2 regions of the Streptomyces liliiviolaceus genome follow, and region 2 is predicted to be linked to the other one. Evidence: predicted binding sites of a transcription regulator. Region 2 holds the regulator's gene; the other holds the start of a gene.

Region 1 (8,223 bases), 6.6 Mb from region 2:
CCGCTCCCGCCCCACGTCAGTGAGATGCACGAGCCAGGCCCGCCCATCCGCAGGATCGGGCTCCCGGGCGACGAGCCCCAGCTCCTCCAGCGCCCGCAACTGCCGGGACATCGTCGCCTTGCCGACCCCGATGTACGCGGCGAGCTCCGTCGCCCGCTGCCGCCCCCGCTCCTCCAGCCGTACGAGCAGCCCGTACGCGGAGGACTCCAGATCGGGATGCACCTCGCGCACCATCTCCCCGGAGGACGCCCGCGCCCGCCGCAGCAGAACGGTCAGCTCACGTTCCAGAGCCAGGAACTCCTGATCCACGGATCCGCGATCCACGGGCCCGCGATCCACGGAATCGCCGCCCCCGCCCCCGCCGTCCTGGTCCACACCACTCCCCGGAACGCCGGATCCCGCCCGATGCCCCTCGCCCATACCGCCCTCGTGCACGTCAGCACCCATGACCCGGTTTCCCGATCCTGAAAGTTTCCGCCAAAGACCGCCATTGCCGCAGCTCGGCCAGTATTTCGCAGGAATAGACCAACGGCAGCCGCCGAGCCCTCTTTCCGCCGGTCGCCGTCGTGCGTAGCTTCTTCACCACATACCCGCATGGCATGCCCACGCCATTTTATGGACCACCATCACCCGGGCACCACCGAGCCTTCGGAGGCACGAACATGTCCGTGCACACATCCGGGACGGCCCACCGCTCGCACCCGCGCGACCACCTCAGAACGCGCCACGGCGCGATGGGCATCCTGCTCCTGTCCCTCTCCCTGTCCCTCTCCCTCCTCATCGCCCACCCCGCCCACGCGGCCGACGTCCCGGCCCGCGGCTCCGCGTACATGGGCATGGGCGTCATCCCGCACGACGGCCAGGACGGCCTGCCGACCCCGGGCGACGCCACCCAGACGGAGGGCGTGGACGTCAGCAGCCACCAGGGCAACGTCGCCTGGTCGACCCTGTGGAGCAGCGGGGTCAAATGGGCCTATGTGAAGGCCACCGAGGGGACGTACTACACGAACCCCTATTTCGCCCAGCAGTACAACGGCTCGTACAACGTCGGCATGATCCGGGGCGCGTACCACTTCGCGACCCCCGACACGACGGGCGGCGCCGCGCAGGCCAACTACTTCGTGAACAACGGCGGCGGCTGGTCGAAGGACGGCAAGACGCTCCCGGGCGCGCTCGACATCGAGTGGAACCCGTACGGGGCGGCCTGCTACGGCAAGACGCAGAGCGCGATGGTCACCTGGATCCGCGACTTCCTGAACCAGTACAAGGCCCGCACCGGCCGTGACGCCGTCATCTACTCGGCCACCAGCTGGTGGACCCAGTGCACCGGGAACTACTCCGGTTTCGCCTCCGCCAACCCGCTCTGGATCGCCCGTTACGCCACGGCGGTGGGCACGCTCCCCGCGGGCTGGGACTACTACACAATGTGGCAGTACACGTCCTCGGGCCCCACGGTCGGCGACCACGACAAGTTCAACGGCGCCCTCGACCGCGTGGTGGCCCTCGCCAACGGCTGATCCACCTCCCCGTACGTACGCGGAAGGCCCGGCCCCCTCAGAAAGAGGGGGCCGGGCCCTACCCGACCGATGGCGTCCGTCACTGCGCCACCGGAGTCCGTGCCACGCGGCTCACACGAGTCGTCACACGAATCGGACGACTCACGCGACTCACGCGGCCACCGGAACCTCCGTCGCCGCGCCGTTCGTCGCCGGAGCCAGCGCCAGTTCCAGGACCTGGCGGACGTCCGTCACCGCGTGGACGTCGAGCTTCTCCAGGACCTCGGCCGGTACGTCGTCCAGGTCGGCCTCGTTGCGCTTCGGGATGATCACCGTGGTGACCCCGGCCCGGTGCGCGGCGAGCAGCTTCTGCTTGACGCCGCCGATCGGCAGCACCCGCCCGGTGAGCGAGACCTCACCGGTCATGGCCACGTCGGTGCGGACCAGCCGGCCCGACAGGAGCGAGGCCAGTGCCGTCGTCATCGTGACACCCGCGCTCGGGCCGTCCTTCGGCACCGCGCCCGCCGGGAAGTGGATGTGCACACCCCGGTCCTTGAGGTCGGCGACGGGCAGTTCCAGCTCGGCGCCGTGCGAGCGGAGGAAGGAGAGCGCGATCTGCGCCGACTCCTTCATCACGTCGCCCAGCTGACCGGTGAGGGTCAGCCCCGCCGCGCCCGTCTCCGGGTCGGCGAGCGACGCCTCGACGAAGAGGACGTCACCACCGGCGCCGGTGACCGCGAGACCGGTCGCCACCCCGGGCACCGCGGTGCGGCGCTCGGCCGGGTCCTGGGCGGACTCGGGCACGTGGTGCGGCCTGCCGATCAGCGCGCGCAGATCGTCCGCGCCGACCGTGAACGGCAGCTTCCGCTCGCCGAGTTCGTGCTGCGCCGCGATCTTGCGGAGCAGCCGTGCGACGGACCGCTCCAGGTTCCGTACGCCCGCCTCGCGGGTGTACTCGCCGGCCAGCCTGCGCAGCGCGCTCTCGTCGAGGGTGACCTCGGCGCTCTCCAGACCGGCCCGCTCCAGCTGGCGCGGGAGCAGGTGGTCGCGGGCGATGACGACCTTCTCGTCCTCGGTGTACCCGTCGAGCCGCACCAGTTCCATGCGGTCGAGCAGCGCCTCCGGGATGGCCTCCAGCACGTTGGCCGTGGCCAGGAAGACGACGTCGCTCAGGTCGAGCTCGACCTCAAGGTAGTGGTCCCGGAAGGTGTGGTTCTGGGCCGGGTCGAGGACTTCGAGGAGGGCCGCCGCCGGGTCGCCCCGGAAGTCGGAGCCGACCTTGTCGATCTCGTCGAGCAGGACCACCGGGTTCATGGACCCGGCCTCCTTGATCGCCCGTACGATCCGGCCGGGCAGCGCGCCGACGTACGTACGCCGGTGGCCGCGGATCTCCGCCTCGTCCCGTACGCCGCCGAGGGCGACCCGGACGAACTTGCGGCCCATGGCGTGCGCGACGGACTCGCCGAGCGAGGTCTTGCCGACGCCGGGCGGGCCGACGAGCGCGAGCACCGCGCCGCCGCGCCGGCCGCCCACGACACCGAGACCCCGGTCGTTGCGCCGCTTGCGGACCGCCAGGTACTCGGTGATCCGCTCCTTCACGTCGTCCAGGCCCGCGTGCTCGGCGTCCAGGACCGTCTTGGCGCCCTGGATGTCGTACTCGTCCTGCGTTCGCTCGTTCCACGGGAGTTCGAGCACGGTGTCGAGCCAGGTGCGGATCCAGGAGCCCTCGGGCGACTGGTCGCTGGAGCGCTCCAGCTTCTCGACCTCCTTGAGCGCGGCCTCACGGACCTTCTCGGGGAGATCGGCGGCCTCGACGCGGGCCCGGTAGTCGTCGGACTCCTCGCCCTCGGCCTCGCCGTTCAGCTCGCGCAGCTCCTTGCGCACGGCCTCCAGCTGCCGCCGCAGCAGGAACTCCCGCTGCTGCTTGTCCACACCTTCCTGTACGTCCTTGGCGATGGACTCGGCGACATCCTGCTCGGCGAGGTGCTCGCGCAGCTGCTCGGTGGCGAGCTTCAGCCGGGTCACCGGGTCGGAGGTCTCCAGGAGCTCGACCTTCTGCGCGGTCGTCAGGAACGGCGAGTAGCCGGAGTTGTCGGCCAGGGCGGACACGTCGTCGATCTGCTGGACGCGGTCCACGACCTGCCAGGCGGCCCGCTTCTTCAGCCAGTTCGTGGCCAGCGCCTTGTACTCCTTGACCAGCTCGGTCACGGAGCCGGGCAGCGGGTCCGGCACGGTCTCCTCGACCTGTGTGCCCTCCACCCACAGGGCCGCTCCCGGCCCGGTCGTACCGGCGCCCACGCGCACCCGTCCGCGACCGCGGATCAGGGCACCGGGGTCACCGTCGGCGAGGCGTCCCACCTGCTCGACCGTGCCGAGCACCCCCGTGTTCGCGTACGTGCCGTCGATGCGCGGAACAAGAAGCACCCTCGGCTTGCTGGCACCGGTGGAACGGGCGGCAGCCTGCGCGGCCTCCACCGCGGCGCGTACATCGGCGTCGTTCAGGTCCAGGGGCACCACCATGCCGGGCAGCACGACCTCGTCGTCGAGCGGCAGCACGGGCAGAGTGAGCGGTTCGGACGTCAAAGTCATGATCTCCCCTTCGGCATTCAAGTTGAGCTATGCCGACTCAATGCACGTGAGCCCCTGAATGTTCCCCTCCCGCTGTTCGCTGTGAGCGATCACCCCCGGGACCGGCTCGTTTCCGGCCCCCCGGCCGAACGCCGGAGCGGGTTCCCGCGTCACAGGAACGTCGTCGACAGCCGGGCGGTACCTCATGGGTACCGCACAGGTACCTCGCCGACTTCCCATCGGCCGTCCGTCCTGGGGGCGTCATGCGGATCACCTCGTTGTTGCGGCTGCTCGTCATGGGGAGCCTGTTCGCCGGAGCCGCCGCGTGCGGCCAGGGAAGCGCCGGGGACGGCGGTGGCGGCTCGGCCCACGGCCCGGAAGGGAGCACGCAACGCGCCCGTGACGTCTCCGAGGCCTGGGCGGGCTCGAAGGCCGCGCGGATCTGGCACGAGCGGTACTTCCCGATGGACGCCGCCGTCCAGCTTCCCGAGGGCGCCTTCCGCAGCGGGGCCGACGAGCGCGCGTACGCCACCCAGAACTTCGAACTGGGCGGAGTACTCCCCTCCGGTACGCCCGAGGAGGGGGAGGTACGCTGGCACGGCGGCGGCACGCTCGCCCTTCCCGTCTCCTCCGCGCGGGACGCCTACGCGAAGTTCGCCCGGGGCAGGAACTCCGGCCCCTCCCTCGTCGTGACCGGTGCGCGGCTCGGGACGATGACCCTGTCCACCAGCCGGGGCCCGGCGACCGTGCCCGCGTGGCTCTTCACGGTCAAGGGGTACGACACCCCGCTCAGGCGCGTCGCTGTCGCCCCCTCGAAGCTCCCCCGGCCGCCGGTCGGCCCCCTCCCGCAGACCTCGGACTTCCTGCTTCCGCTCTCCGGGGTCGTGTCGGTGTCGCCGGACGAGCGCACCGTCACCCTGCGGGCCCTGCACGGCTCCTGCGACCGGGGTCCGGCGGTGGCCGTCCTGGAGACCGCGGACAACGTGGTGTTCTCCGCCGGGGTCCGCGACCGGTCGGACGGCCCGTGCACGTCCGAGACGCGGTCCGGGAAGGTGCGGGTGGAGCTCGACCGCCCGGTCGGCGACCGCATGCTCCTCGACGCGTCCACCGGCAGGCCCGTGCCCTACGCCGCTCCGGTGGGATCTCCGGCGCCGTCCTGGAGCTGAGCTTCGGGGGTCGCCACCTGGTCCCGGGTCCGGCGTACCCAGGGCCAGGTGGCGACCCCGACGGCCAGGGCCAGCAGGTGGCCCCAGTTCGTCAGGGGGTCGGTGAAGGCCACGAGGCCCTCGCCGACCAGCCAGGCGGACACCGCCAGGAGGAGCAGGCGGGGCCAGAGCGTCAGGAGCCCGGCCAGTGCGCCGGCGCTCGCCGCGACACCGAAGCTGATGCCGTAGTCGTAGCGGTGCAGGGAACTGTCGGGGAGGTGCCCGGCGAGGACCGAGAGGCCGACGGGTATCTCGGTGGCCAGCGTCGCCACGACGTGCCCCAGCAGGAAGACACCCGCCGTGCGCAGGCCGCCGATGCGCCGCTCCAGCGCGGTGAGCACCAGGAGAAAGGCGATCGCGAACACGGAGGAGATGCCGCCGGCGATCCACAGGGCGCTGGCGATCAGCACGGGTACCGGCGCCTGCGCCAGGTGCACCACGTCCGTGCTGGAGCCCTGGAGCACGCGGCTCACCAGGTGCGGGTCGGCGTACTCGGTGAAGAGCGAGGTCAGGAGGAGGACCACGGCGTACCCGAAGGTGAAAGGGGTGCCGGTGGGGGTGGGCAGCGGCCACCCCCACCGGCGGGAACCCGGCGCCCGCGCCGACGGCGGGTTCGGATTCGGGTGCGGGTGCGGGTCCGGTGGGGGCTTGTCGCGCCGTTCCCCGCGCCCCTTGCGGGGGCCGGAAGGCGCGGGCGGTCCGGTGGGGCCGCCGGACGGTGAGGGCTGGGCGTGCCGTTCCTCGCGCCCCTTGCGGGGGCCGGAGAACTCGGCCCTCTCCCTTCGCTCCGCCATCCGGGGTTCCTTCCGTCCTGCGGGTCCCAGCGTCCTCCAGGGTGCCTGGCTCCGCCACCGCGGGCCGGAGTCGGCCGGCGCGGCGAAAAACGGCTGCCCGGCCGGGGGCGGCTTGCCAGGATGGGGGCATGACCGCGTACGACGCCCCGCACGGCAGCCCCCAAGTCATCGACCGCCGCGACGGACCGTACGGCGAGGTGGTGCTGCGCCGCCACGGCGAGCTGCTGCAGATCATCGCCAACGGCTGCTTCCTCATGGACACCTCCGACGGCCGCTCGGAGAGACTGCTGGTCGACGCCGCGCTCGGCGCGCTGGACGGGCGCCCCGCGCCCAAGGTCCTGATCGGCGGCCTCGGCGTCGGCTTCTCCCTCGCACACGCGGCGGCCGACCCCCGCTGGGGCCGTATCACCGTCGCCGAACGGGAGCGGGCCATCATCGACTGGCACCGCGCCGGGCCGCTCGCGGAGCTGTCGGCCCGCGCGCTCGCCGATCCGCGCACCGAGATCATCGAGGTCGACCTCGTCGCCCACGTCAATGAGACATCCGACACGTACGACGTACTGTGCCTCGACATCGACAACGGACCCGAGTGGACCGTCACGGAGGGCAACGAGAGCCTGTACTCACGGGCCGGACTCGCCGCGTGCGCAAGGGTGTTGAGGAAAGACGGGGTACTCGCTGTTTGGTCGGCCAAACCTTCGCCTGATTTCGCAAGAACCTTGCGGAATGCCGGGTTCCGACACGTGCGTACCGAAGAGATCCCCGTTGCCCGGGGCGTTCCGGACGTGGTGCATCTCGCGGTAAGACCTGGATAGCCGAGCAGTGTTCACTGCCCGTACCCTGCTGCTCTGACGCCGATCATTCAAGCGTCAAGCGCAGTCATGGAATCACCCCACTGGTTCCGGAAAGCACACTCAGGGGCGGGCGATGGAGCAGACACACACCTCGCACAACGGCACGGCGGCCACGCCGGGCGCTCAGCGCCGGGTGCTGGTGGTCGAGGACGATCCGACGATCGTCGACGCCATCGCCGCCCGGCTTCGCGCCGAGGGATTCCTCGTGCAAACAGCGGGTGACGGACCGGCCGCCGTCGACACGGCCGAGGCATGGCAGCCCGACCTGCTGATCCTCGACATCATGCTGCCGGGCTTCGACGGCCTGGAGGTCTGCCGCCGGGTCCAGGCGGCCCGTCCGGTACCGGTGATGATGCTCACCGCCCGCGACGACGAGACGGACATGCTGGTCGGCCTCGGCGTGGGCGCCGACGACTACATGACGAAGCCGTTCTCGATGCGCGAGCTGGCCGCGCGCGTGCACGTACTGTTGCGCCGCGTGGAGCGTGCCGCCCTGGCCGCGTCCACCCCGCGCTCCGGCATCCTGCGCCTCGGCGAGCTGGAGATCGACCACGCCCAGCGCCGGGTCCGGGTGCGCGCCGACGACGTGCACCTCACGCCCACCGAGTTCGACCTGCTGGTCTGCCTGGCGAACACACCCCGCGCGGTCCTCTCGCGCGAGCAGCTGCTGGCCGAGGTCTGGGACTGGGCGGACGCCTCCGGTACCCGGACCGTGGACAGCCACATCAAGGCGCTGCGCCGGAAGATCGGCGCGGAGCGGATCCGTACGGTGCACGGCGTGGGCTACGCGCTGGAGACCCCGACACCCTAGAGTCGGGCACCCTGACCGAGGGGGCGTATGTGATGAGGGGTCTCGGCGTACTGCGCAAGCGCGCCAAGGCGGGCGCGCGGCCGGTCTCCGGCACGGGTGCGCATACCGATGCTGCTTCCGGCGCCACTTCCGGTGCCGCTTCGAGTCCGGGTGGCTTCCCGGCGTCGGGCCCGACGCCGGGTGCCGCGCCGATCTCGGCTCCGGCTTCGCTCCCGGCTTCTCCCCCAGGGCCACCCCCGGGCGCCGGCAGAACGTTCGGCACGACGTCCGGCACCACGTCCGGCACTGCGCCGGGCACGAGCGCGGGCGCGGGCCCGAATTCCGGCTCGGCCACCGGTTCCGGCTCCGGTCCTGGCTCCGGTTCCGGTCTCGGCTCCGGTTCCGGTTCCGGTTCCGGTTCCGGTTCGGGATCCTGGGGTGACGTGCGCCCCTTCTCGATCAAGACCAAGCTCGGCACGCTGGTCGTCGTCGCCGTCTTCATCACCACCGGTCTGC
Region 2 (8,223 bases):
CCTCTTCCGCCTGGAGGACGTCTTCGCGGCCGAGCGGACGACGTACCGCGCCCGGCGCCCCGCAGGCCCGAACAGGCCTTTGGCATAAGCCGGTTGCACGTTCCGCCCGCCGGTGTCACATTGGACGCAGCGGCAGAGCTGCGCCCGGCGGACGGGCGGCGGACCTGCCGCTTCGTGTTGCCCGGAGACTCCGGTCCCCTGACATCCGGCCCTGACCCGTGCCCCCTGGCTCCTGCCCCCCTTCCCCCCTGACGTACGACGAACACCGGAGGTACCCGATGACGACGACCGAGACCGAGGAGGTCGTCCTGGAGCTGGAGCGCCTGCGTCGTGCGGTCGACGTCGGCTTCGCCACCACCCGGGGCGACCTCGCGCTCCTGCTCCACCGCGTCGAGCAGACCGACAAGGCCCTCGCCGAACACGAGGCCCGGATCGAGGCCCTGGAACGCACGCGCTGGCCGCTGCCGTCCCTGGCGGCGGCCACGTCGTGCCTGGCCCTGGCGCTCACGGTGTGGCAGACGACGGGCCGCTGACCACCTCCTGGCCGCGGCCGGCCGGTCACTGCTTGGCCCGCGGAGGTCCCGTGATCGCTTCCGTGATGACGAAGCCCTTGGCGGGGCCCTCGGGGACGGTGAGTTCGGTGCCGAAGGGCACGCGGTGGACTCCCACCCAGTCGGCCCGGTCGGGGCGGGGTTCGGTGAGGACGGTCACGGTGCCCTGGTCGTCGTGGGCGTCGATGACGACGTACACGGGGATGGCGGCGCGGGCGTACTCGCGGCGCTTCCTGACGCGGTCGCGCTCCTGGCGGGGCCCGTCCGGGGAGACGACGCCCGCGACCAGCCGGACGGCGGCCGCGGTGATGCCCACGCCGTCGGCGGTGACGTACCGCTCCGTGTCCCTGGGGACGATGAACAGGTCCGGTACCCATACGCAGCCCGCGTGCACGACGTTCGTGTCGTTCCGGGCGGCGAAGTCCCCGCCCTTCAGAAAGCCTCCCAGCGCCTCCTTGAGGAGGAAGACGGTCTGGCTGTGCGCGTAGCGGCCCGTGGGTGACACTTCGATGGCTCCTTCGACGATCTCGGCCCGGTAGCCCTCGGGGAGTTCCATGGCCTCCCATGCCTGCCACCGGACCTCGTCGAGGCCGGCCCCGTTCTCGGGCGGGCAGGGAGGCTCGGTCCTGGTCTCGGTCATGATCACAAGTGTCTCGCGAATACGGTCTCACCTGGGAAAACGCCGTCGATTCACCCGAACCGGCGAAGCAGAAACGACACACCGCGGCCGAGCCCTGACACGACCTGACACGACAGCAGGGCCCGGACCGCGATGCGCGGCCCGGACCCTGCTGTCTGTCCGTCTACCTGTCCGTCCGTCTACCTGTCCGTCCGTCCGAGCTGCGTCAGCTCTGTGCGCTGTCGTCGTCGTCCGACGTGCGGGCGGCCTCGGCCGCGGCTGCCTTCTCGCGCATCTTGCGCACCAGCTCCGCCTTCTGCTCGGCCGCGCCCTGCCGGTCGAGGTTGCGGTACGGGCCGTTGTTCGCCCGTTCGGTGCGGGACTGCTTCTTGCGCTGGCCGCCGCCCTGGCCCACGGGGTTGTTGATGTTCTTGCTGACGGTCACGGGTTCTCCCGGTGCTGATGTGAGGTGATCTACGGATTCGTCGGTGGGGGACGGGCGGCGACATCGAAGGACGTCAGCGGGGGCCCGTCACGCTCTCACTCGTAAATCGGCGTCTGGAAGAACATGCCGAGGACGTTACCCGGTCCCGTCGGCCCCGCACACCAGGATTTTCACCGCCCCGACGGGCACGACGGGGGCCTCACGCCCCGTCGACGTATCGTCGGTCCCTCGTCCAGCGTCTCCTCCACACCCTCCAGGGAGGCACACGTGCCCGAGCCCGACCGGCGGAAGCAGTCCTTCGGCGGTGCCGACGAGGCCTTCGCGCACCCCCGCCTCGCCGCCGTCTACGACCCGCTCGATCCCGATCGCGGCGACCTCGACGCGTACGTCCGTGTCGTCGCGGAGTTCGGGGCGCGCCGCGTGCTCGACATCGGGTGCGGGACCGGTGTGTTCGCGCTGCTGCTCGCCGGGCGCGGGATCGAGGTCGTCGGGGTCGATCCGGCGCGGGCGTCCCTCGACGTGGCCCGCGCGAAACCCGGCGGCGGGCAGGTGCGCTGGCTCCACGGGGACGCCACCACGCTCCCGCCCCTGCGCGTCGACCTCGCGACGATGACGGCGAACGTGGCCCAGCAGATCGTCGACGACCAGGCGTGGCAGGGCACCCTGCGGGGCGCCCACGATGCCCTGCGGCCCGGCGGGCATCTCGTCTTCGAGACCCGGGACCCGGCCCGGCGCGCCTGGGAGGAGTGGAACCGCGAGGCCACGTACGCCGTGACGGAGATCCCGGGCGTCGGCGCGGTCGAGAGCTGGGTCCAATTGGGCGAGGTCAGTGGGCAGTTGGTGTCCTTCCGGCACACCTATGTGTTCGCCGAGGACGGGCAGGAGCTGACGTCCGATTCGACGCTGCGCTTCCGCGAACGGCGGGAGATCGAGTCGGATCTGCGGGCCCAGGGTTATGTCGTACGGGACGTCCGCGACGCCCCCGACCGGCCGGGCCGCGAGTTCGTCTTCGTCGCGCAGCGGCCGGAAGCGGACTCCTGACCTCGGGCCATCAGGCCGGCTCGGTCGTCCCCCTCCGCGACCGGTACCGGCCGAAGCCCCACACGCCCAGCCCCACCAGCGCCGCCACCCCCACCGCGTACACCGGTAGCCACAGGGTCGTCGTCGCGGACAGGCAGTCGGCCACGGCCTCGTGGCTGCGGGTGTGCCGGGCCTGGGACAGGGACGCCGTGTCGCGGGCCGCCAGGTCGGCCAGTGCCGCTTCCGTGCGCATGCTCTCGTACGTGCCCAGCGCGGGACAGCCGGCGCGGGTGCCCGGCATCGGGAGCAGCCACTTCCAGCGTTGCAGCATCGGGGCCAGTGCGATCGCCGCGCACAGGCCGATGACCAGGGAGTACGCCGTCAGGTCGCGCAGATACGCGGATCGGGGGCCCGCTGTTCGCGTCGGCGGGCGGCAGGAGGAGACGATCACCGCGAGGAGCGTCACCCCGATGTACGTGGCGAACCACTGCCAGGAGCCCTGCGCGAGCGCGAAGGCCAGGACCGCGGAGAGGCCGATGCCGGCCGTTCCCGCCCGGCCGGCGGCGTCCTGGGCGGCTTCGGGACGGTGGTCGGGATGGTCCACGGGGATCTCCTCGCTCGGGCGATCCCCAGCGTCCAGGCATCCGGCCCCGGCGCCCCGCAGCCATCCCGGGGCGCACCGAGAACCGGCCCGGTTGGCCGCTTCTCGGGAGAAGGCGAAGGGGCCCGGAGGTTCGTGGTGAACCTCCGGGCCCCTCGGCGTGCATGACTGCGCGTCCGGCTCAGTCCGTCGGCGGGCGCTTGGGGCGCCACACCACCAGCGCGCTCGTCTGCTGGACCTCCTGGTACGGAACCAGGTCGCGGCGGTACGAGGCGTGCACCGCGGCCTCGCGCTGCTGCATGGTCGCCGCCGCGCCCTCCAGGGCCGACGACAGTTCCGCGACCCGGGACTGGAGTGCGGCGACCTGGTTCTCCAGCTCGATGATGCGTTTGATGCCGGCGAGGTTGATGCCCTCGTCCTGCGACAACTGCTGGACGGTGCGCAGCAGTTCGATGTCGCGGGCCGAGTAGCGCCGGCCGCGCCCGGCCGTGCGGTCCGGGGAGACCAGGCCGAGGCGGTCGTACTGACGCAGCGTCTGCGGGTGCAGACCGGAGAGCTGGGCGGCCACCGAGATGACGTACACCGGTGTCTCTTCCGTCAGCTCGTAGGCCCTGCCGGTGAAGGAGTTCTGCCGACGGCGTCCGGGTGCGTCCATGGTGTCCTCATGCTCCCTTCGCGGCCTGGAACAGCTCAGCCCGCGGATCCTCCTCCGCGGTCGCCTCGCGATACGCCTCCAGCGCGTCACGAGCCTTCCCCGTCAGGTCCGCCGGGACACTCACCTCGACGGTGACCAACAGGTCCCCGCGCGAGCCGTCCTTGCGGACCGCGCCCTTGCCGCGGGCCCGCATCGTACGGCCGTTGGGGGTGCCCGGCGGCAGCTTCAGGGTGACCGGAGGCCCCCCGAGCGTGGGCACGCGGACCTCGCCGCCCAGTGCCGCCTCCGTGAAGGTGACGGGCACGGTGACGGTGAGGTTGTCGCCCTTGCGGCCGAAGACCGGATGTGTGTCCACGTGCACCGTGACGTACAGGTCGCCCGACGGGCCGCCCCGTTCGCCCGGCGCGCCCTTGCCGCGGAGCCGGATGCGCTGGCTGTCCGACACCCCGGCGGGGATACGGACCTGCATGGTCCGGGACGACTTGGCGCGTCCCGAGCCACTGCAGACCGCGCAGGCGTGCTCCGCGATCAGGCCGCGGCCCTTGCAGTCGGGGCACGGGTCGGTCAGCGAGAACCCGCCGCCCGAACCGCGCGCCACCTGGCCGGTGCCGACGCAGGTCGGGCACACGCGCGGTGTGCCGTTCTTGTCGCCGGTGCCCGAACAGGCCTTGCAGGGCGACTGCGAGGTCATCCGCAGCGGGACGGTCGCCCCGTCCACGGCCTCCGTGAAGCTGAGCGTGACCTCGGTGTCGATGTCCTGGCCGCGCCGCGGCTGCGTCCGGGCACCGGGGCCCGCACCGCCGCGGTTGAAGAGTCCGCCGAAGACGTCCCCTATGCCGCCGCCGAAGCCGCCGGCCCCGCCCTGCGGACCGGCACCGCCCGCTCCGCCCTGGGGGCCGCCTCCGAAGAGGTCCCCCAGGTCGAAGTTGAAGGAGCCGCCCGAACCGCCCGGGCCGGGACGGAAGCCGCCGTTGCCGAAGAGGGTGCGGGCCTCGTCGTACTCCTTGCGCTTCTTGGGGTCCCCGAGGATGTCGTTCGCCTCGGAGATCTCCTTGAAGCGCTCCTCGGCGCGCGCGTTCCCCTTGTTGGCGTCCGGGTGGAACTCGCGGGCGAGTTTGCGGTACGCCTTCTTGATCTCGGCCTCGGTGGCGTCCTTGGGGACGCCGAGGACCTTGTAGTAGTCCTTCTCGATGAAGTCCTTGGTGCTCATCCTCGACGCCCCTCCTTCCGTACGCCACCGTCACGTACGCGCTCGACGTTCTCCGTGCCAAGGGGCGCGCGTACGCCCTGTTTCACGTCAGCCCTCGTCCGGGCCACCGCTCTCCTTGTCGTCGGCCGCCGCGGTCCCCGCATCCGTCTCGTCGCCCTTGACGGGCTGCGCTCCCGGCTGCGGCTCGGCGACCGCCACCCGCGCGGGGCGGATGGTGCGCTCGCCGAAGCGATACCCCGGCTGCAGAATCGCCACGCACGTCGTCTCCGTGACGTCCGGCGCGTACGAGTGCATCAGGGCCTCGTGGATCATCGGGTCGAAGGGCTCGCCCTCCTTGCCGAACTGCTGCAGGCCCATCTTGGCCGCGACGGTCTCCAGCGACTCGGCCACCGACTTGAAACCGCCGAGCAGTTCGCCGTGTTCCCGCGCGCGGCCGATGTCGTCAAGCACGGGCAGGAGCTCGGTCAGGAGGCTCGCGATGGCGAGTTCCTTGACCGCGATCCGGTCGCGCTCGACCCGGCGGCGGTAGTTCTGGTACTCGGCCTGGAGCCGCTGGACGTCCGCCGTACGTTCGTTGAGCGCCGTACGCACCTGGTCCAGCTGGGCCGTCAGGCCTGCGATCTGGGCTGCTGACTGAGCTGCTGCCGTGTCCCCGGCCGGGGCCGCCCCGTCCTCCGCGGAGGAGGGGGCGGCCTTCGGCTCGGCGTCTTCAGGGGTGGCGCCGGAGGGGACGTCGGGCTGCTCGTCGAAGCCCGGGGTCTCCTCCGTCACGCGGCACCGTCCTTGCGGTCACGGTCCTCGTCGACGATCTCGGCGTCGACGACGTCGTCGTCGGCGGCCTTGGCACCGGCGTCCGGGCCGGCGCCCGGGGCCTCGGCACCGGCTCCACCCTGAGCGGCCTGGGCGTCGGCGTACATCGCCTGGCCCAGCTTCTGGGAGACGGCGGCGACCTTCTCGGTGGCCGTACGGATCTCGGCGGTGTCCTCGCCCTTGAGCGCGGCCTTCAGCTCCTCGACGCTCGTCTCGACCTCGGTCTTGACGTCGCCGGGGACCTTGTCCTCGTTGTCCTTGAGGAACTTCTCCGTCTGGTAGACGAGCTGCTCGCCCTGGTTGCGGGCCTCGGCCGCCTCGCGGCGGCGGTGGTCCTCGTCCGCGTACTGCTCGGCCTCCTGGCGCATGCGGTCGACCTCGTCCTTCGGCAGCGAGGAGCCGCCGGTGACGGTCATCTTCTGCTCCTTGCCCGTGCCGAGGTCCTTCGCGGTCACGTGCATGATGCCGTTGGCGTCGATGTCGAACGCGACCTCGATCTGCGGCACGCCGCGCGGGGCCGGCGGCAGACCGGTCAGCTCGAACATCCCGAGCTTCTTGTTGTACGCCGCGATCTCGCGCTCGCCCTGGTAGACCTGGATCTGGACGGACGGCTGGTTGTCCTCGGCCGTCGTGAAGATCTCGGACCGCTTGGTCGGGATCGTGGTGTTGCGCTCGATGAGCTTGGTCATGATCCCTCCCTTGGTCTCGATACCGAGGGACAGCGGGGTCACGTCGAGGAGCAGGACGTCCTTGACCTCACCCTTGAGGACACCGGCCTGCAGGGCGGCGCCGATGGCGACGACCTCGTCCGGGTTGACGCCCTTGTTGGCGTCCTGGCCGCCGGTGAGCTCCTTGACGAGCTCGGCCACGGCGGGCATACGGGTGGAGCCACCGACGAGGACGACGTGGTCGATCTCGGACAGCTGGATGCCGGCGTCCTTGATGACGTTGTGGAACGGCGTCTTGCAGCGCTCCAGCAGGTCGGCCGTGAGCTGCTGGAACTGGGCGCGCGTGAGCTTCTCGTCCAGGTGCAGCGGGCCCTCGGCGGAGGCCGTGATGTAGGGCAGGTTGATCGAGGTCTCCGTGGAGGAGGACAGCTCGATCTTGGCCTTCTCGGCGGCCTCGCGGAGACGCTGGAGGGCCATCTTGTCCTTGCCCAGGTCCACACCGTGGCCGGACGCGAACTGCTTCACCAGGTAGTCGACGACCCGCTGGTCCCAGTCGTCACCACCGAGGTGGTTGTCGCCGTTGGTGGCCTTCACCTCGACGACGCCGTCGCCGATCTCCAGGAGGGACACGTCGAACGTGCCGCCACCGAGGTCGAAGACGAGGATCGTCTGGTCGTCCTTGTCGAGGCCGTACGCCAGGGCCGCGGCGGTCGGCTCGTTCACGATGCGCAGGACGTTCAGGCCCGCGATCTCGCCGGCCTCCTTCGTCGCCTGGCGCTCGGAGTCGTTGAAGTACGCCGGGACGGTGATGACCGCGTCGGCCACCTTCTCGCCCAGGTACGCCTCGGCGTCGCGCTTCAGCTTCTGCAGGATGAAGGCGCTCATCTGCTGCGGGTTGAAGTGCTTGCCGTCGAGCTCGATCTTCCAGTCCGTGCCCATGTGACGCTTGACCGACCTGATGGTCCGGTCCACGTTCGTGACCGCCTGGCGCTTCGCGACCTCGCCGACGAGCACCTCGCCGTTCTTGGCGAAGGCGACGACGGACGGCGTGGTCCTGGCGCCCTCGGCGTTGGTGATGACGGTGGGCTCACCGCCCTCCAGAACGCTGACGACGGAGTTAGTCGTGCCCAGGTCGATGCCGACCGCACGTGCCATTTCAATTCCTCCAGCAATGACTTGAGTGGAACGGACTCAAGTGTGCATGACGCTTGCCGCGTGGTCAACAGAGGTGAGTCGTGGGGGCTCAACTCTTATCTCTTGCTTACGCGCACATTGCCCTCTGACCTGCGGTCCGCTCGGCTGTGACGGCCCTTGAAACTGCGTCCCGCCGTGGTTGGGTGCGGGTGCGTGGGGGCTGAGCGCGCAGTTCCCCGCGCCCCCGAAAACTGCGTCCCGCCGTGGTTGGGTGCGGGTGCGTGGGGGCTGAGCGCGCAGTTCCCCGCGCCCCCGAAAACTGCGTCCCGCCGTGGTTGGGTGCGGGTGCGTGGGGGCTGAGCGCGCAGTTCCCCGCGCCCCCGAAAACTGCGTCCCGCCGTGGTTGGGTGCGGGTGCGTGGGGGCTGAGCGCGCAGTTCCCCGCGCCCCTGAAAAGCGGGGCTGCGCCCCTGCTTTTCGTCTTTTGGGGGCGCGGGGAACTGCGCGGCCC

The links. The regulator HspR, encoded in region 2, represses chaperone genes until heat shock. The targets are predictions, from matches to a motif close to TTGAGNNNNNNNNNCTCAA.
Region 1: the regulator HspR is predicted to act here: its motif matches at 4,108-4,126, upstream of lon (endopeptidase La).

Annotation. Positions count from the first base shown of each region.
Region 1 is NZ_JAGPYQ010000001.1:8,333,782-8,342,004, forward strand. It holds gene J8N05_RS35325 (MarR family winged helix-turn-helix transcriptional regulator) at 1-435, opposite strand, end outside; gene J8N05_RS35330 (lysozyme) at 663-1,517, shown strand; gene lon (endopeptidase La) at 1,668-4,085, opposite strand; gene J8N05_RS35340 (hypothetical protein) at 4,328-5,230, shown strand; gene J8N05_RS35345 (rhomboid-like protein) at 5,188-6,063, opposite strand; gene J8N05_RS35350 (spermine/spermidine synthase domain-containing protein) at 6,192-6,878, shown strand; gene J8N05_RS35355 (response regulator transcription factor) at 6,991-7,728, shown strand; gene J8N05_RS35360 (HAMP domain-containing sensor histidine kinase) at 8,151-8,223, shown strand, end outside.
Region 2 is NZ_JAGPYQ010000001.1:1,690,675-1,698,897, reverse strand. It holds gene J8N05_RS07465 (helix-turn-helix domain-containing protein) at 1-88, shown strand, start outside; gene J8N05_RS07460 (hypothetical protein) at 279-533, shown strand; gene J8N05_RS07455 (Uma2 family endonuclease) at 559-1,191, opposite strand; gene J8N05_RS07450 (DUF6243 family protein) at 1,397-1,615, opposite strand; gene J8N05_RS07445 (class I SAM-dependent methyltransferase) at 1,883-2,656, shown strand; gene J8N05_RS07440 (hypothetical protein) at 2,667-3,239, opposite strand; gene J8N05_RS07435 (heat shock protein transcriptional repressor HspR) at 3,418-3,891, opposite strand; gene dnaJ (molecular chaperone DnaJ) at 3,899-5,101, opposite strand; gene grpE (nucleotide exchange factor GrpE) at 5,189-5,872, opposite strand; gene dnaK (molecular chaperone DnaK) at 5,869-7,734, opposite strand.